One region of the Pseudonocardia autotrophica genome, then DNA from elsewhere that is predicted to be linked to it. Evidence: riboswitches for the same ligand, from Rfam matches in the RefSeq annotation. Region 1 holds a riboswitch; the other holds the start of a gene.
The links. A riboswitch is a leader RNA that binds a small molecule or an ion and turns the genes downstream of it on or off. The one in region 1 is predicted to bind glycine.

Region 1 (9,419 bases):
GAAGGTGGACCCGCGGGCCGCGGCCAGGTAGAGCGGCTGCTCCATGTGATGGCTGCCCTCCAGCGCGATGGTGCCGCGCGGCACCTCGTAGCGGCCCCGCCGGATCTCGTCGGCCACCGGCGTCGGCTCGGTGGACCGGACGTGCCGCGCCGCGGCCGCCCACACGTGGATCGCCTCGAACATCGACTCGGACAGGCTGGACAGCGGCGGCGCCCAGCGGCCGAACCGCTCGCGGTAGCGCTCCAGCAGCGTCCCGTTGCGTTCGGTCTGCAGGTGCTGGAAGTAGCCGGACACCCCGTGGATGCCTTCGGACGCCTCGAACCCGATCCGTTCCAGGGTGGCCTCGTCCATCGCCGGGCCGAGGCTGACGGTGTGGTCGCGCAGGCCCATCGCATGGCACTGTCGCTCGAACGCGGCCGCGTCGGCGCCGACGAAGGTGTCCAGCACGATGTCGGCCCCGGCGGCGGCGATCCGCTCGATCAGCGGGCCGAAGTCGCGGGCGCCGAGCGGGGCGTAACCCTCGCCGACCAGCACGGCGCCGCTGTCCGGGAGCACCTCGCGGGCGACCCGGTTCACCGCCCGCGGCCAGACGTAGTCGTTGCCCGCCAGGAACCAGCGCCGCCCGCCGGCCGACTGCATCAGCGGCCGGGCCGCCAGCGTGATCTGGGTGTGCGGCCGCTCCCCGAGCCGGATCCGCAGCCGCGACTCGCCACCGCCCTCGTTCATGTTGGTGTGCACGACCAGCACGTCCCGGCCGGTCAGCGCCGCGGACACCGCCTGGTAGGTCGCCGACGTCGTCATCAGGAAGATCGTCCGGCAGCCCGCACGGGCGAGTCGCAGCGCCTCCAGGGCGCCGGTGCCGGGATCGGTCGCGTCGTCGGCGTGCAGCAGCTCGACCGGGTGCCCGTCGATCCCGCCGTCGGCATTGACCTCGTCGACCGCGAGGGCGGCGACGTTGGCCACGGCCGAGGCGAACAGGCTCCCCGAGCCGGACCGGCTGGTGAGGGCGCCGATCCGGGGGCCGGTGGCGGCGCTGTCGCGCACCGGGTGCCCGCGCCGGCGCATCAGCCACTCCATTCCCTGGGCGTCGATCCCGGCGTCGAGCCGGATCCGGGTGCCGCCCGGGGCCGCGGCGAAGCGCAGCCGGATGCGACCCCGCCACGGCTGGTCGTGGGTGATCGTGATCATGTGCGGCCTGCGGAGGCCGCTGATCCGGCCGAGGACGTCGACCGGAGGGCCCTCGCCGATGGGTGCCTGCAGGGTCACCGGCTGGCCCAGCGCGACCCGGTCGCAGTGCGCACCGAACAGCCAGCCGCCGCCGTCGCGGCCGAACCGATCGAAGACGACACCGGGTGCGACGGCGGCGAACTCCTCCACCGCGACCGCGATCGTCCCCATGTCGGCGGGCGGGGTGCCGATCAGCGGGGTCCGGTGGCGCGCCGGGTCACCCGGCTGCCTCCTGCCGTCCGGCCGCGTTCTCCGCAGCGGACCGGGCCTCGCCGAGCGAGGACTGGAAGAGGCTCCTGAGCAGCGCGATCACGTCGGCCGCGGCGCCGCCGGGCTCGATCGAGTAGTAACGGAACCGGCCGGACCGGCGCTCGCTGACCAGGCCGGCGATCCGCAGCACCCGCAGGTGGGTGGAGACCGCGGTCCGGCCGACCGAGGTGATCCGGTCCGCGAGCTCGCCGGCGCTGCACTCGTCGCTCTCGGCCAGCACCGTCAGGATTCGGCGGCGGACCGGATCGGCGAGCGCGTCGAAGGCGAGACCGGCGTCCCGGCCGCCCCCGGCGAACGCGTCAGGATCCGTTGACATGCCAAGGAGTCTAACCGGGGTGCGGCGCTGCGTGTGGGTAACCCGGCACACTCCCGCCGGCGGCAGCGGGGCGAGCAGTCGATCGCGGTGATCCGTCGGACCCTTCCCCGGGCCCCGGGAATGGGTATCGTCCTCCCGACAACTGAAGATCGGGCTGTACGAGCCCGCGCGGAAGAGACCTGTCGGACGACGCGGCACCCCTGGTGCCCGGGCAGGCACCGGAGGAGCAAGCACCCCGCCAAACTCTCAGGTACCCCCCACCGCCCGGGCCAGGCCACTCTGGAAAGCAGGCGTCGGACACGCCTCGCCGATGGTGTAAGCCGGTCGTGCGCCGGTGAATCTCTCAGGCTCGGGACAGAGGGGGATCGTGTGGGCGGCACCGTCCACGCGTCACACCCGGGGTGACCACCACGATGACCGAGCTCGATCAGCGCCGGCCCGAGCTGCCGCGTTCCGCGTTGCACGACACGCCCGCCGCACCCCGCGCGGCCGTCAGCGACCTCCGCCGGCCGGGCGATACCGGTCCGGTACGGCAGCGACCTCCCCGGGCGCCACGCGCCGCGGCGCCGGCCGGCCCTCCGGTGCTCCCCGCCGCCGGCGAGGTGACCGGCGGCGTGCTGTCCCCGACTCTGCACCACCCGGTCGCGATCGCCGTCGGCGATCGGGCAGTCTCGGAGCCCGGCACCGCGCTCGCCGTCGACGTCCGAGGCTGGTCCGAACCGGTCGACGTCGACCTGCCCATCCACACCCGTTCCGAGTGAGAGGACCCGACATGTCAGTTCCCGACGACCTGCGCTACACCGAGCAACACGAGTGGGTACGGGTCGAGGGTGGCACCGTCACCGTCGGCATCACCGCGCACGCCGCCGAGGCGCTGGGCGACGTCGTGTTCGTGCAGCTGCCCACGGCGGGCGACGCCGTCACCGCGGGCGAGGCCTGCGGTGAGATCGAGTCCACCAAGTCGGTGAGCGACCTGTTCGCCCCGCTCGACGGGACCGTCACCGCCGTCAACGACGCCCTCGACGACGCGCCCGAGACCGCGGGCGAGGACCCCTACGGCAGCGGCTGGTTGTTCCGGGTCGAGCCCGGCGACGCCGGCGTCCCCGAGCTGCTGACCGCCGCCGAGTACCGCTCGCTGACCGAGGAGAAGAGCGCGTGAGCGACACCTTCACCGCATCACTGGCCGACGTCGACCCGGAGGTCGCGAAGGCCGTCGACGCCGAGCTGAACCGGCAGCGCGACACCCTGGAAATGATCGCCTCGGAGAACTTCGCCCCGGTCGGGGTGCTGGAGGCCCAGGGCTCGGTCCTGACCAACAAGTACGCCGAGGGCTACCCGGGCCGGCGCTACTACGGCGGCTGCGAGCACGTCGACGTCGTCGAGCAGCTGGCGATCGACCGGGCCCGCGAGTTGTTCGGCGCCGAGTACGCCAACGTGCAGCCGCACTCCGGTGCGCAGGCCAACGCGGCCACGATGGCGGCGCTGCTGCAGCCAGGCGACGGGATCCTCGGCCTCGACCTGGCGCACGGCGGGCACCTCACGCACGGCATGAAGCTCAACTTCTCGGGCCGGCTCTACCGGGTCTCGGCCTATCACGTCGACGCCACGACCGGCCTGGTCGACATGGCCGAGGTCGAGCGCGTCGCCCGCGCCGAGCAGCCGAAGATGATCATCGCGGGCTGGTCGGCGTACCCGCGTGAGCTGGACTTCGCCGAGTTCCGGCGGATCGCCGACGAGGTCGGCGCGCTGCTCATGGTGGACATGGCGCACTTCGCCGGGCTGGTCGCGGCCGGGGAGCACCCGAGCCCGGTGCCGTGGGCGGACGTCGTCACCACCACCACACACAAGACGCTCGGCGGCCCGCGCGGCGGGCTGATCCTGGCCCGCGCCGAGCACGCGAAGAAGCTGTCGTCCGCGGTGTTCCCCGGCCAGCAGGGTGGCCCGCTGGAGCACGTGATCGCGGCCAAGGCGGTCGCGTTGCGGATCGCGGCCACCGAGGAGTTCGCCGAGCGCCAGCGGCGCACCGTGCAGGGCGCCCGGCTGCTCGCCGAGCGGCTGGTGGCCCAGGACTGCGCGGACGCCGGCATCCGGGTGCTCACCGGCGGCACCGACGTCCACCTGGTGCTGGTCGACCTGGTGAACTCCGAGCTGGACGGCCGGGCCGCCGAGGACCGGCTGCACGACGTCGGGATCACCGTGAACCGCAACGCGGTGCCGTTCGACCCGCGCCCGCCGATGATCACCTCCGGGCTGCGGATCGGTACCCCGGCGCTGGCCACCCGCGGGTTCGACGCCGATGACTTCCGTGAGGTCGCGGACATCGTCGCCGAGGCGCTCGCCCCGGCCTTCGACGCCGCGCGGGCGACCGTCCTGCGCGAGCGTGTCGCGGCCCTGGTCGCGCGTCGCCCGCTCTACCCGGGGCGCTGACCCGAGGGCTGCTCGGGGATCGGGGCGACCGGACGCCTGCCGGGGTGGGCCTCGGCCGGCCCGCCCGCCCCGGTTCCCCGAGCAGCTCCGCGAGTTCCTCGAGGGTCGCGGTCGGCGCCGGGGAGTCACGCTCGGCCCGGCCGAGCAGCAGCACTCGACCCTCGGCCGTGGGCGGAACGAGCGTCACGCCGCGTTCCGCGGAACGTGCCGGATGGGCCGCGTCGCGTTCCGCGGAACGCGCCGGATGAGCCGGATGAGGGCCCACCGCGTTCCGCGGAACGCGCCGGACGGGAGCCCGCTGCGTTCCGCGGAACGTGCCGGAGGGGAGCCCGCTGCGTTCCGCGGAACGTGTCGGACGGGAGCCTGCCGCGTTCCGCGGAACGCGCCGGTTGCTCCGTCCGGAGCAGCCTCAGTGCACGCTGAGCACTATCCCGGTGCCATCGGCACCGGCTTCGGCGGACTCGATCGGTTCCACCGGCCCGACCGGCCGGCTCAGCGGGGTCTGCGGTGTGCGGTCGATGCCGAAGCTGAACACGTCGGGCCGGGCGTAGTGGCCCGCGCCGTCGGCGAAGTACTTGGCGAACGGGATCACGCCCAGATCGAGATCGGCGGTCACCACCCGCTCGGTGTCCCGGTGCGGCTCGGCCAGCCACTGGCCGTTCGGGCCGACGAAGCCGGTCAGCCCGCCGCCGAGGGTGGGTGCATCCGGCCCCGGAGCGACGTCCAGCCGGTCGATGATCTCCTGGGTGACCATCCCCTGGGAGACGATCACGTAGGTCTGCGCGCAGATCGCGTGCGCCTGGGCGAGGGTGGTCGAGTAGTGGTCGAAGTCGCCGGCGTTCGGGTCGGCGTGCGTCGCGTTGATCGCCGGCCAGGCCGCCACGTGGATCTGCTCGCCGAGCGTCGCCAGCGCGTAGCGGGGCAGGTCCATGCTGTGCTCGAAGCAGATCAGGCCGCCGAGCCGGGCGAACCCGGTGTCCACGACGAACACGTCCTGGCCGTCGCCCCGGCCCCACACGGTCCGCTCGACATTGGTCGGGTGCAGCTTGCGGTGCCGGGCGACCAGCCGCCCGTCCGGGCCGAAGTAGGCCTGGGTGTTGTAGAGGGTGCCGCCCTCCCGCTCGTCCACGCCGAGCACCACCCACACCCCGGCGTCGCGTGCGGCCGCCCCGATCGCCGCCGACTCCCGGCTCGGCAGCTCGATCGAGTTCGCGAACAGCTCGGCGAACAGCGGTGCCGCGTACTTGGTGGTGTGCGACCAGATCCAGTGCGGGTAGCCGGGCAGGAAGGTCTCGGGGAACACCACGAGCCGGGCACCGGTCCGGCCGGCCTCACGGATGAACTCGCAGGTCCGCTCGACACCGGCGGCCAGGTCCAGGAACGGGGCGGCGGCGTGCACCGCCGCCACCCGGACGATCTTCTCAGCCATGGGCAGGACGCTACGAGCGATCGCCCGACCCGGCTTGACGATCCGTGCAGCCGCCACCGGGCCGGTCCCGGAAGCCGGATGGTGGCGCGCCGAACTCGGCCCGGAACAGCCTGCTGAAGTGCGCGGCTCCCGAGAACCCGCAGGCCGCCGCGACCTCGGCGATCTGCAGGTCGTGCCGGTCCGGTCCGGTGAGCAGCCCGCGCGCCCGCTCCAGCCGGGCGTGCCGGATGGTCGCCGCGACCGACCGTCCCTCCGGTGCGAACGCCAGGTACAGCGTGCGCCGGGACACCCCGAGTGCCTCGGCCAGGTACTCCGGATCCAGCGCCGTGGAGTCGATCCGCCGGTGGATCAGCTCGGTCGCGGCCGCCCGCAGACGGTCCCGGCCGGGTTCGGTGACCCGCCGGTCCGGGTCCAGCGTGACGAGCTGGTCCAGCAGCAGGTCCCGGGCGCGTTCGGTGAGCCCGGCCGCGGCCGCACCGAGCAGCGTGTCCCGGACCCCGGCCAGCGCCGGGCCGTGCAGCGCGCGGGCCGCGATCCGCTCCAGCCGGCCGTCGTCGAGTTCCAGCGCGTCCCGGGGGATCAGCGTGACGAGCAGGCCGAACGGGGCGTCGCTGCCCACCGAGTAGGGGCGCGAGGTGTCGTAGACGGCCAGCTGGCCCGGGCACAACACGACCCGGCGGCCGTTCTGGGTGACGGCCGTCCGGCCGCGTACCGGCAGCGCGACCTTCACGTGACCGGCACCCGCGCCTCCGGCGAGCGCCGGGGTACGGACGGCGAGGTGCGCGGTGGCCGACAGCTCGCACAGGGTGATCCCGGCGGTGCGCCGGGCGCCGATCGTGCCGTCCACCGATCGGGAGGGCGACCGGATCTCCAGCGGCACGAGGAAACGTGCCGTCGCGTCCGACCAGACCCGGCGACGCTCGGCCGACGGCACGCTCGCCGCGTCGAAGCGGCCCAGCCGGTGCCGGTCGGGGGCGGCGTGCTCGGTGGCGGCCATACCGGACAGCTATAGCCGTCTGCGGCCCCGGACGGGAGCCCCCGTGGGCACGATGCCCCGCCGATTCCGGCCGGCGCGGCGGATGCCGGGCGCCGCTGCACCGTCCGGCGCACCGCGCGGCGGCGGACGCCGCGACGGACGTGCGCCGCAACCGGTCCGGTTGCCGATCCGGAAATACTCGGCGGGCCGGAGTGCGTTGTGCCGGACGAAACCTGCACACCGAGGTGATGGGACATGACGGACTACCGGTGCTCCACGGAGTTCACCGTGGCCCTCGTGATCCCGTTCGCGGGTTCGGAGGCGCTCTACGGTCCGTCCTGCCTGCTCTGTGCCCAGCTGGCCGCCGAGGAGATCAACTCCGAGGGCGGGATCCTGGGCCGGGGAGTCCGGATGATCGTGGTGGACGGCGGCGCGGGCCCGGCGCGGGTCGCCGACGAGGTGGGACGGCTGGTCGACGCGGGCCGGGTGGACGCCGTCGTCGGCTGGCACACCTCGGTGGTCCGGCAGCACCTGGTCCCGCGGTTGCGCGGCCGGGTCCCGTACGTGTTCACCGCGCTCTACGAGGGCGGCGAGACGACCCCCGGGGTGTTCGCGATCGGGGAGACCCCGGAGATCCAGCTCTTCCCCGCGTTGCGCTGGATGGGCGAGGAGATCGGGGTGCGGCGCTGGTTCGTGGTCGGCAACGACTACGTGTGGCCGCGCCGCTCGACCGAGCTCGTGTGCCGGTTCCTCCGCGAGCGCGGGGCGGCGCCGCTGGACGGGGCGCAGTTCGTCGGGCTCGGGACGGTGGACTTCGGACCGGTGCTGCAGCGGATCGAGTCCGGCAGCGGCGACGGGGTGCTGATGCTGCTCGTCGGCCGGGACGCGGTGGAGTTCAACCGGCAGTTCGCCCGGCGCGGGCTGGAGGACCGGTGTGCCCGGTTCTCCCCGCTGATGGACGAGAGCATGCTCGCCCAGACCGGCGCCCGGGCGTCCCGGGACGTGTTCACCGCCGCCGGATACTTCGAGTCGTTGCCGACCGCGGAGAGCCTCGGGTTCGGGGCCCGCTACGTGCGCCGGTTCGGCCCGGAAGCGCCGGTACTGAACGCTCCCGGCGAGTCCTGCTACGACGGTGTCCGGGTACTGGCCGAGCTGGTCGGGCGGGCCGGGACCGCCGAGATCGGTCCGCTCACCGAGGTCGCCGACCGGTCCTGTCACGACGGCCCGCGCGGGACGGTGCGGGTCACCGGGGCCCGCACCGAGCAGCGCATCTACCTCGCCACCGCGGACGGCGCCGACTACGACATCCTCGCCTCGATCTGAGCTCGGCGGCCCCGCCGAGCCGGGTCGATCCGGCGGGCCGGCCGGGATCAGTCCCCGGTGGCGACCCGGTCCCGCTCGGCGAAGAACCGGGGCGCGACCGCGCCCGATGCGGTGGTGACCAGCGCGATCCCGACCAGCAGTAGCGCGGGCAGGGTGGAGGTCCCGGCGCCGACGGCGAGCAGCGCGGTGGCCACCAGCGGCACGAACCCGGACACGACGCCCGCGAGATTGGCCGACAGGGCGACGCCGCTGTAGCGCAGGTGCGGCGGGAACAGCTCGGTGAGCAGCGCCCCGGACACGGCGTAGGGGATCGAGAGCAGAGCGGTCGCCACCGTGACCCCGATGATCACCGCCGCCGCGGCGCCGGTGTCGATCAGCCAGAACGCCGGGAACGCCATCAGCGCCGACGCGATGCCGCCGGCCACCGTCACCCGCCACGCGCCGTACCGCTCGGCGAGCCGCCCGCCCAGGATCAGCACGCCGATCTCGATCGCGGCGGCGACCAGGGTGGCGCCGAGCATCAGCGATCTCGGCAGGCCGAGCTGGGAGGTCCCGTAGCTGATCACGAACGTGGTGATCAGGTAGAAGCCGCCGACCCCGAGCAGCGTGGTGCCCGCGCCGACCAGCAGCTGCGGCCAGGCCCGGCGCAGCACCTCACGGACCGGCGACGAGGACCGCTCGTCCTGGGCCAGCATCCGCTCGAACAGCGGGGACTCCTCGACCCGCCTGCGCAGCCACACCGCGATCCCGAGCAGCGGGAACGCCGCCAGGAACGGGATCCGCCAGCCCCAGGCGTCGAAGCTCTCCGGGGGCAGCTGGGCGACCGCGAGGAAGGCGCCCGAGGACAGCAGCGTCCCGACCGGGGAGCCGATCTGCGGCATCGCGGCGTAGCGGCCGCGTCGCTCCGGCGGGGCGTGCTCGACGGCCAGGGTGACCGCGCCGCCCCACTCGCCACCGACCGCGACGCCCTGCAGCAGCCGCAGCAGGGTCAGCAGCAGCGGCGCCGCGATCCCGATCGCGGCGAAGTCGGGCAGCAGGCCGATCAGCCCGGTCACGATCCCGATCATCGTGACGGTGATGATCAGACAGCGTTTCCGGCCGATCCGGTCGCCGAGATGCCCGAAGATCACCGCTCCGAGCGGGCGGGCCGCGAAGCCGACCGCGAACGAGGCGAACGCGGCGAGGGTGGAGACCAGCACGTCGTCGGTCGCGAAGTAGAGCCGGTTGAACACCAGCGCGGCCGCGGTGCCGTAGAGGAAGAAGTCGTACCACTCCAGCGCGGTACCGACGAATGCCCCGAAGGCGACCTTCCGTGCCTCGGCGTCGGTCACGGTGACCCGCCCGCCCGCGTGCCCGCTCGTCTGCCCGCCCGCCGTCTCGCCGGCCATGCCGCCTCCCGGTCCGTCCGTGTGGGTCGTGCCAGCATCGGCGTCCCGGCCGCCCGGCGGAAC
Region 2 (9,419 bases), 3.0 Mb from region 1:
CCAGGCAGGCCGCGGTGTGCGGGGCGCCGCGCAGCGGGTTGTCGTCGGCCGGCCACTCCCCCGCCGCGACCCGGTCGATCTCCCCGCGAATCGAGATCATCGCGGCGACGAACCGCTCGATCTCGGGCAGGTCCTCGGACTCGGTCGGCTCCACCATCAGGGTGCCCGCCACCGGGAACGACATGGTCGGGGCGTGGATGCCGTGGTCGATCAGCCGCTTGGCGACGTCGTCGACGGTGACGCCGGTCTCCTTGGTGATCGCGCGCAGGTCCAGGATGCACTCGTGCGCGACGGAGCCGTCGATGCCCGAGTACAGCACCGGGTAGTGCTCCTGCAGCCGGGTCGCGACGTAGTTCGCGGCGGCGACGGCGGTGAGCGTCGCCCGGCGCAGCCCGTCCAGGCCCATCATCCGCAGGTAGGCCCAGGAGATCGGCAGGACGCCGGGCGAGCCGTACGGCGCCGCGGACACCGGACCGACCTCGCCGCGCCCCGGCAGGAACGGCACGAGGTGCTCGGCCACCGCGACCGGCCCGACGCCCGGGCCCCCACCGCCGTGCGGGATGCAGAAGGTCTTGTGCAGGTTCAGGTGCGAGACGTCGCCGCCGAACGCGCCCGGCCGGGCCACCCCGACCAGTGCGTTCAGGTTGGCGCCGTCGACGTAGACCTGGCCGCCCGCGTCGTGCACCGCGCCGCACACGTCGCGGACCTGCGCCTCGTAGACACCGTGCGTGGACGGGTAGGTGATCATCAGCGCGGACAGCCGCGGACCGTGCTCGTCGATCTTCGCCCGCAGGTCGTCGAGATCGACGTTGCCCCGGGCGTCGGTGCCGACCACCACCACCCGCATCCCGGCCATGATCGCCGAGGCGGCGTTGGTGCCGTGCGCGGACGCCGGGATCAGGCAGACGTTCCGCTCGCTCTCGCCGCGGCTGCGGTGGTAGGCCGCGATCGCCAGCAGCCCGGCGAACTCGCCCTGGCTGCCGGCGTTGGGCTGCAGCGAGACCGCGGCGTAGCCGGTCAGATCGGCCAGCCAGCTCTCCAGCTGGCCGATCAGCTCCCGGGAACCTGCAGTGTCCGACTCCGGTGCGAACGGGTGCAGGTCGCTGAACTGCGGCCAGGTCACCGCCTCCATCTCGGCGGCGGCGTTGAGCTTCATCGTGCACGAGCCGAGCGGGATCATCGTGCGGTCGAGCGCCAGGTCGGCGTCGGAGAGCCGGCGCAGCCAGCGCATCAGCGCGGTCTCCGACCGGTGCTCGTGGAACGTCGGGTGGGTCAGGTACTCGCTGGTCCGGGCCAGCTCGGCGGGCAGTGCGTCGGCGGTGCCGGAGTCCAGTGCCGCGGCGTCCGGCGCGCCGGCCCCGAAGGCCTCCCAGACCGTCCGCAGGTGCGCGACGGTGGTGATCTCAGAGGTGGAGACGCCCACCTCGTCGCCGGACACCCGGCGCAGCGCGATCCCGGCGGCGTGCGCCGCGGCGACCACGGCGTCGGCCCGGCCGGGCACCCGGGCGAGCACGGTGTCGAAGAACGCGTCGTGGGTGATCTCGACGCCGCCGGCGCGCAGCCCGGCGGCCAGCACCGCCGCCATCCGGTGCGTCCGCTGCGCGATCGAGCGCAGCCCGTCCGGGCCGTGGTAAACGGCGTAGCAGGCCGCCATCACGGCCAGCAGCACCTGCGCCGTGCAGATGTTGGAGGTCGCCTTCTCCCGGCGGATGTGCTGCTCACGGGTCTGCAGCGCGAGCCGCAGCGCGTAGTGGCCATCCGCGTCGCGGGAGACGCCCACGAGCCGGCCGGGGAGCTGACGGGCGTGCCGCTGCCCGACCGAGAGGTACGCGGCGTGCGGGCCGCCGAAGCCGAGCGGGACGCCGAAGCGCTGGGTGCAGCCGATCGCGGCGTCCGCGCCCAGCTCACCGGGCGGGGTGAGCAGGGTCAGCGCCAGCAGGTCCGCGGCGACCGCGACCAGCGCGCCCCGCTCGTGGGCCTGCGCGATCAGCTCGGACGGATCGGCGACCCGCCCCGAGGCGCCCGGGTAGCTCAGCAGCACACCGAACATCTCGCCGTCCGGCAGGCTCCCGCCGGACAGGTCTGCGATCTCCAGCTCGATGCCGAGCGGCGCCGCCCGGGTGCGGAGCACCTCCACGGTCTGCGGCAGTGTGTCGGCGTCGACCACGAACCGGGCCGACGTGGCCCGGCCCGCGCGACGCAGCAGCGTCATCGCCTCGGCGGCGGCGGTGGCCTCGTCCAGCAGCGACGCACCGGCGACGGGCAGTCCGGTCAGGTCCGACACCATCGTCTGGAACGCCAGCAGTGCCTCCAGCCTGCCCTGGCTGATCTCCGGCTGGTACGGCGTGTAGGCGGTGTACCAGGCCGGGTTCTCCAGCACGTTGCGCCGGATCGCCGACGGGGTCCGGGTGCCGTGGTAGCCGAGCCCGATCATCGGGACGTTCACCGTGTTCCGGTCGGCCAGCCCCTGCAGCTCGGCCAGCATCTCGGCCTCACCGACCGGCGCCGGCAGCGAACCGCCGACCGGCTCTCGATCGCGGATGGCGCCGGGCAGCGCTCGATCGGCGAGAGCGTCGAGCGAGTCGACGCCGAGTGCGTCGAGCATCCGGGCGAGCTCGCCGGGGCGTGGCCCGACGTGCCGGTCGGCGAACGGCAGTCCGCGCTCGAGTTCGGCGAGGGTGGGACGGTCCTGCTGCGGGGTCGGGCTCACGGCGCCTCCGAAGGTGACGGCTCGGGCGGGGCAGGGCTGTGTCGCCCCTCCCCTCTGTCCGTACCCGCGATCCGGGCGCCTGAGAGATTCACCCGAGGCTTCGGGCTTTCCCCGTCGGCGGACGGACTCCCCGTGGTGGTCCGTCGCTTTCCAGAGGCGTCTGTACCGAGCGGTCCTGGTGCCTGAGAGGTTCCGGGAAGGGATTTGCTCCTTCGGCGCCCGGTCGTGCTGCCCCGGGTCTCTCCCGCTCGGTGTCAACGACTACCGGAGAGAGGATAACCGGTTCGGTCAGTATTTCCACGGCACCGGGCTCCGCTCCGGCACGCCAGGCTTCCCGGCATGTCGAACAGCAACGCTCCGAGCCCCGTCCCCGCCACCACGGCCGCCTTCCACCTGCAGGCGGTGCTGTCCTTCGGCGTCTCGCTGGCCGCGGTCGTCATCGGGACCTTCTACCTGCCCGTCGACGGGTGGGTGAAGGCCTTCCTCGCGATCGCGGTGCTCTACGCCATCACCTCGGCGTTCACGCTGGCCAAGTGCGTCCGCGACAAGCAGGAGAGCCTGACCGTGGTGAACCGGGTCGATCAGGCTCGGCTGGAGAAGCTGATCGCCGAGCACGACCCGTTCCGCTCCGTCGCGTGACCGGTGACCGGCCCGCCGGTCAGGAGATGGCGCGCCGCGACCGGCGCCGGGCCAGCTCGTCCTCCGGGGACTCGTCGACGGTGCCACCGTCGGCCCGCTCCGCCGGGAAGTCCTTGATCACACCGCTGATCTCGCGCATCGCGCCCGAGACGGCGATCCCGAAGACACCCTGGCCGCCCTGCAGCAGATCGACGACCTCCTCCGGGGAGGTGCACTCGTAGACGGTGGTGCCGTCGGAGAACAGGGTGATCCCGGCAAGATCTCTTATCCCGCGCCGGCGCAGGTGCTCGACCGCGATCCGGATGTTCTGCAACGAGACCCCGGCGTCGAGCAGCCGCTTCACGATCTTCAGGACGAGTACGTCCTTGAACGAGTACAGCCGCTGGCTGCCCGATCCGGCAGCCCCGCGGATGGAGGGCACCACCAGCCCGGTCCGTGCCCAGTAGTCGAGCTGCCGGTAGGTGATACCGACGACCTGGCACGCGGTCGGGCCGCGGAAGCCGACGAGGCGATCGGACACCCCGTCCAGCCCCTCACCGACGAGCGGGTCCGGGAACAGCTCTGCCTGCCCCGGCCCCTCGGGTGGTGGCGTCTGCACCGCGTGGTCTCCCTCGGTCGGCCGCACCGTGGCCATCCTCACCTTCCCATCACTCTCGGTGAAGGTGAGTTGCACGGATGTCATCAACGCAGATGACGGTAGGCGCGGCGGCCGGAGTGGTCAACGCGGCTCGCCGACACGGCCGTGCCGCACAACGCCAGGTGACGTGGCACGGGACGGGCCGGACACGCCGAGCGGCATCCGATGTCGCCGAACGGTCCGGAACGCCCGATCGGGTGTCACCCGGGCTGGGCTCCGCGGAAGTCCTCCGGCGACACCGAGTCGAGGAACTCGCGGAACTTCTCGACCTCGTCCTCCTGCTCGTCGGGGATGACGAGCCCGGCCTCGGCCAGCACGCTCTCGTCGGCGTGCACCGGGACTCCGGTCCGCAGTGCCAGCGCGATCGAGTCGCTCGGCCGTGCGGAGACCGTCACGCCGCCGTCGAAGATCAGCTCGGCGTAGAAGGTGCCCTCCTGCAGGTCGGTCACCCGTACCTGCTCCAGCCGCCGCCCCAGCGCCCCGATGACGTCCTTGAGCAGATCGTGGGTCAGTGGCCGGGCCGGCTTCACCCCCTGCTGCTCGAGAGCTATGGCAGTCGCCTCGACCGATCCGATCCAGATCGGGAGGTAGCGATCACCGTTCGTCTCCCGCAGCAACAGGATCGGCTGGTTCGCCGGGAGTTCGACCCGGACGCCCACGACGCGCATCTCGCTCATCAGCCCGCCTCCCCGGCCCTGTCGGGCCTGTCGGCCGCCCGGGATGGACCCGCCACCCCGGCCGCCCTGATCGCCTTGCTCGCCCTGGTCCGCGCCCTGGGAGCTGTGGTCGCTCGTACCGCTGCCACCGACACGTTCCGACGCTACACGGGCGGGGCCACCGATGCGCGCCTCCGGACGGGGTGTGCGAGCGTCCTTTCGACGATCGTCACACGCCCGTCCTTCCCGCGGCGTGTCGACTGGACCGCCGCGGATGGATCAGCCCCGGGGGTCGCCCTCGCGGGGGCCGGTCAGGAAGACCAGCCGGAACTTGCCGATCTGGACCTCGTCGCCGTTCGCGAGCACCGCCGTGTCGACCGGCTCGCGATTGACGTAGGTGCCGTTGAGGCTGCCGACGTCGACCACGACGAACTCGCCCGCGTCACGCCGGAACTCGGCGTGCCGGCGGGACACCGTGACGTCGTCGAGGAAGATGTCGCTGTCGGGGTGCCGGCCGGCGCTGGTGGTCGGCACGTCGAGCAGGAAGCGCGAACCGGCGTTCGGACCGCGCCGGACCACCAGCAGGGCCGACCCGGCGGGTAGCCCGTCGACGCCGGAGACGGCGGGCTCGGCGCTCGGCTGCTCCACATCGGCGAGGAAGTCCGCCCGGAAGACCGATGTGGTCTCCGGTGCGCGCTCCGGCGGCACGTCGCGCGGGTCGTTCGTGGTCACCTCGGGGTCTCCTCCTCCGGAAACGGGAATCCCGGACACGGTCCGGGTGATGCAGGCAGGCCGTCCGCCGTGATCGCTCTGTCGCGGTGTTGTCTCGGCCGGCTGCGGTGTCGACGTGTCAGGGGGACCGAACCTACCTGCCCGGGTGTCACCGCGATACGTCAGGCGGTGGCGTCCGGGCGACACTTGCGTCAGGCGGTCGCCGAGGTCGGTCAGGAGCCCTCGGCGAGCCGGCGGTAGGCCTCTGCGTCGAGCGGCCCGGCCGGCGTCGCACCGTCGGCGAGCCGCAGGTCGATGATCCAGCCGTCGCCGTACGGAGCGGAGTTGATCAGCTCCGGACCGGCGTCCAGTGCCTCGTTCACGGCGACGACCTCGCCTGGCACCGGGGCGTAGATGTCCGACACCGATTTGGTCGACTCGACCTCACCCATCGCGTCGCCCACGGAGAGGGTGTCGCCGACCGTCGGAAGCTGGACGAACACGACATCGCCCAGCTGCGACTGGGCATGATCGGTGATGCCGATCCGGACCACCCCGTTCCCGGTGTCGCGCACCCACTCGTGGGCCTCGGTGTAGGTCAGGTCCGACGGAATCTCCGAACTCACGCAGTGAGCCTAGCGCCCGCCATCCGGGTGATCGAAGCGGGTCGTCGGGGGTGGGAACGGGCTGCGCAGCGCCAGCACGAACTGCGCGATGTACAGCAGGCCGGACCACATGTAGAGGGCGACGCCCCAGATCGCGAAGGCGTGTGCGATCACCCGGACGGCGGTCTCCGCGGCGGACGGCCCGTCACCGAGAAGGAGCAACGGGAAGGCGTAGAGCAGCACGAAGGTCGCCGCCTTGCCCAGGTAGATCACCTCGAACGGGCCGTAGCCACGGCGGCGCAGCACGAGCACGCAGACCGCCAGCACCACGTCCCTGGCCAGCAGCGCGGCCACCGCCCACCACGGCACGATGTCGCGGATCGCGAGACCGATCAGTGCGGCGAGGATGTAGAGCCGGTCGACCGCCGGATCGAGCATCGCGCCGAACCGGCTGTACTGGTCGAGGACCCGGGCCAGTTTGCCGTCCAGCCAGTCGGTGAAGCCGCCGATCGCCAGCACCGCGACGGCCCAGCCGTCGGCCTGCGGGCCCAGCATCAGCCACAGGAACAGCGGGACGCCGGCCAGCCGCAGCATGCTCAGCGCGTTCGGCACCGTCCAGAGCCGATCGTCGCCGGTGGGCGGTCCGGCGACCTCGTGTACCGAGTCCCGGACGGTGTCGCGCACCGTGTCCCGGGCCTCGCGGGCGCCGCGTCGGACCGCCGCGGCCCTGCCCGTATCGGATTCCCCGCCCACCCGGTCAGCCTAGACGGCTCCCGCACTGTGCAGTCCGGCCCGGCGGGGTGAGGATGGGTGCCGTGACCGACACTCATTCCTCCCCGGGGTCCGGCCCGATCCCCGGCGGAACGCTGAAGGACATCCAGGCTCCGCTCAAACAGCAGTACCGCGACGATCCCGGCTCCGCGGTCGTCACGCTGTCCGCGGACGGCGAGCTCGGCGCCGGGGTCGCCTGCAAGGTGACGACCGGCCAGGCACTCGCGGAGGCCGGGCTGCACCCGGCCACCGGTGGCGACGGGACCCAGCTGTGCTCCGGGGACATGCTGCTGGAGGCGCTGGTCGCGTGTGCCGGGGTGACGCTGCGGGCGGTGGCCACCGCGCTGGAGCTCGACGTCAGCGGTGGTCTGCGGGCCGAGGGTGATCTCGACTTCCGCGGCACGCTCGGTGTCGCGAAGGACGCGCCGGTCGGCTTCCGTGACATCCGGCTGTTCCTCGACGTGGACGTCCGCTCCGGGGACGCGGCGGCCGACCCGGACACGGTCGCCACCCTGGTGAAGCTGACCGAGCGGTACTGCGTGGTGCTGCAGACGATCAAGGGCAGCGCGACCACATCGGTCGAGGTCAGGCCCGCTTCCTGATCCGTTCTGGTCCGTCCGGGCGTCATCCTGCTGCGCCGAACGGCTCGGACGGGGTGCCGCCACCTGCGGTCCACCGCCGGTGGCGGGCCGCTCGCCGCGTGTCACTGTCGGTTCGGCGCCCGGTACGGTCCGAGGTCTCCGGGGGGCTCCGCGGGTCTCCGTACGGTGACGTCGTCCTCGTAGGCGTGACAGGGCGTGCCTGCCGACAGTCGGCGGCCCGCCCCGGTAGGTGACACGTGATCAAGCTGGCGGACGATGTGTCGTCCGGTGATCACGTCTGCGCGATCCCGGAGAGCGTCGAGCATCTCGGGGAGATCGCGTCCGGGTTCGTGGCGCACGGGCTGGCCCGCGGCGAGAAGGTCCTGTTCTTCGACGACGACGGTGCGGCGGACGGCTTGCTGCGCAGGATGACCGAGGACGGTCACCGGATCGACGAGCCACTCCGCACCGGGCAGCTGGAGATCCTTCCGGAGGAGGACACCCGGCGGACCTTCCGCACCCCGCTCCCGGACATCCACGCCGGGATCACCGGCAAGGTGGCCGATGCGCTGGACGCGGGCTGGACCGGCACCCGGATCACCGGGCAGATGCACGCGGCGCTCGATCCCTCGGCGTCCGGCACGCTGCCCGAGTACGACGGGCTGCTCGCCCGGCTGATCCGGGAGAACCGGGAGAACCTCTCCGCGCTCTGCACGTTCGATCACGTGCACTTCCCGGACGAGTCGATCGACATCATGCGCGCGCTGCACCGTGACCATCTGGCGGTGGCCGGTGCCTACGACGACGGGTTGCTGCGGATCGTCCGGCTCGGGATCGGGCACGCCCGGCTGGCCGGCGAGATCGACCACAGCAACCGCCCGAAGATCACCTCGCTGCTGCACCAGGCACTCGACGGCACGCTGCGCTCGGCCGACGCCCCGACCGACATCGGGCTCGACATGGCCTCGGTCCGGTTCGTCGACGTCGCGTCGGCGGTGGCACTGGTGCATGCGGCCGAGGGCTTCCCGTCCACCCATCGGCTGGTGCTGCACCGGGTGCGCCCCCGGGTGCAGCGGATCCTGGACCGCTGCGGTGCCGCGTTCTCGCCCCAGCTCGCCTTCGACGACGATCCGCCCCGGCTCGCGCCACCCGCGCAGCAGGTCCGGTGAGGATCGGTGAAGGTCCGGTGAAGGTCAATGCGGTCCCCCGTCCACCCGGGTTCGCGCACGCGCTGGTGCATGCCGACGACACCGCGGAGCTCGTCCGCCGGGTCGCCCCGGTCGCCGCGGCCGCGGACCGCGACACCGGCGCCCAGATCGCACTCGCCGTCTCCCCCGACGCCGAGCAGGCGCTGCGTGCGGAGCTGGCCGACTGTGCGGGCGGGATCGGCAGGCTGACCACGCTGACCCGCTCGGCCCGCGAGTCCGGCCAGACGGTGGCCGCGTGGCGGGCCAGGGAGCTGCGGGCGTTGACGTCGTCGGGCAGGCCGGTGTTCGTCGTGGCGCAGCACGATCCGGACCTCGACGGGATCGACGGCGGGTTCTGGATCGAGCTGGAGGCCGCGCTCAACATCTCGCTGGACGGCCTGGCGGTCACCCAGCTCTGCGTGTATCCGCGGATCCCGTTGCACGGTGCGATCGGTGACGCCGCCGTCGCGAACCATCCGCTGCAGCTGCGCGCCGAGCAGCTGACCGGCAATCCGGCGTTCCGCTCACCGGCCGAGGTGCTCTCGGCGCTCCCGTTCGCCCCGCCGCATCTGCTCGGGCCGCCGGACGTGCAGCTGCAGTACAACACCTTCGAGCTGTCCCGGGTGCGCGACGCGGTGGAGGAGGCCGCCCGTGCCTGCCGGTTCGACCCGGTCCGCGGTGAGGACATGGTGCAGGCGGTGAACGAGGTGGCGACGAACGCGGTCGAGCACGGCTCGCCGGAGGCCGCGCTGTCGGTCTGGTCCCGCCCGGGTGAGCTGGTGTGCGAGGTGCACGACACCGGCTCGATCCCACTGGCCCTGATCGGGCTGGCGCCGCCGCACCCGTCGCGGCCCCGGGGACGCGGCACCTGGATCGCCCGCCAGCTCTGCGACAGCCTGCACGTGTGGCGGGCCCATGACGG

Region 2: linked by a shared signal. The riboswitch ahead of gcvP (aminomethyl-transferring glycine dehydrogenase) and the one ahead of Pdca_RS31225 (glycine cleavage T C-terminal barrel domain-containing protein) in region 1 are both predicted to bind glycine.

Annotation. Positions count from the first base shown of each region.
Region 1 is NZ_AP018920.1:6,709,993-6,719,411, reverse strand. Features, by position in the region: gene Pdca_RS31235 (substrate-binding protein) at 1-1,398, opposite strand, end outside; gene Pdca_RS31230 (ArsR/SmtB family transcription factor) at 1,445-1,813, opposite strand; glycine riboswitch at 1,973-2,086, shown strand; glycine riboswitch at 2,087-2,181, shown strand; gene Pdca_RS31225 (glycine cleavage T C-terminal barrel domain-containing protein) at 2,227-2,574, shown strand; gene gcvH (glycine cleavage system protein GcvH) at 2,586-2,972, shown strand; gene glyA (serine hydroxymethyltransferase) at 2,969-4,240, shown strand; gene Pdca_RS31210 (carbon-nitrogen hydrolase family protein) at 4,650-5,669, opposite strand; gene Pdca_RS31205 (AraC-like ligand-binding domain-containing protein) at 5,680-6,666, opposite strand; gene Pdca_RS31200 (substrate-binding domain-containing protein) at 6,901-7,968, shown strand; gene Pdca_RS31195 (MFS transporter) at 8,016-9,356, opposite strand.
Region 2 is NZ_AP018920.1:3,667,866-3,677,284, forward strand. Features, by position in the region: gene gcvP (aminomethyl-transferring glycine dehydrogenase) at 1-2,710, opposite strand, end outside; glycine riboswitch at 2,755-2,870, opposite strand; glycine riboswitch at 2,871-2,967, opposite strand; gene Pdca_RS17180 (YiaA/YiaB family inner membrane protein) at 3,050-3,349, shown strand; gene Pdca_RS17185 (MerR family transcriptional regulator) at 3,369-3,983, opposite strand; gene Pdca_RS17190 (bifunctional nuclease family protein) at 4,187-4,663, opposite strand; gene garA (glycogen accumulation regulator GarA) at 4,922-5,374, opposite strand; gene gcvH (glycine cleavage system protein GcvH) at 5,587-5,979, opposite strand; gene Pdca_RS17205 (cardiolipin synthase ClsA) at 5,989-6,711, opposite strand; gene Pdca_RS17210 (OsmC family protein) at 6,765-7,331, shown strand; gene Pdca_RS17215 (MEDS domain-containing protein) at 7,568-8,479, shown strand; gene Pdca_RS17220 (ATP-binding protein) at 8,497-9,419, shown strand, end outside.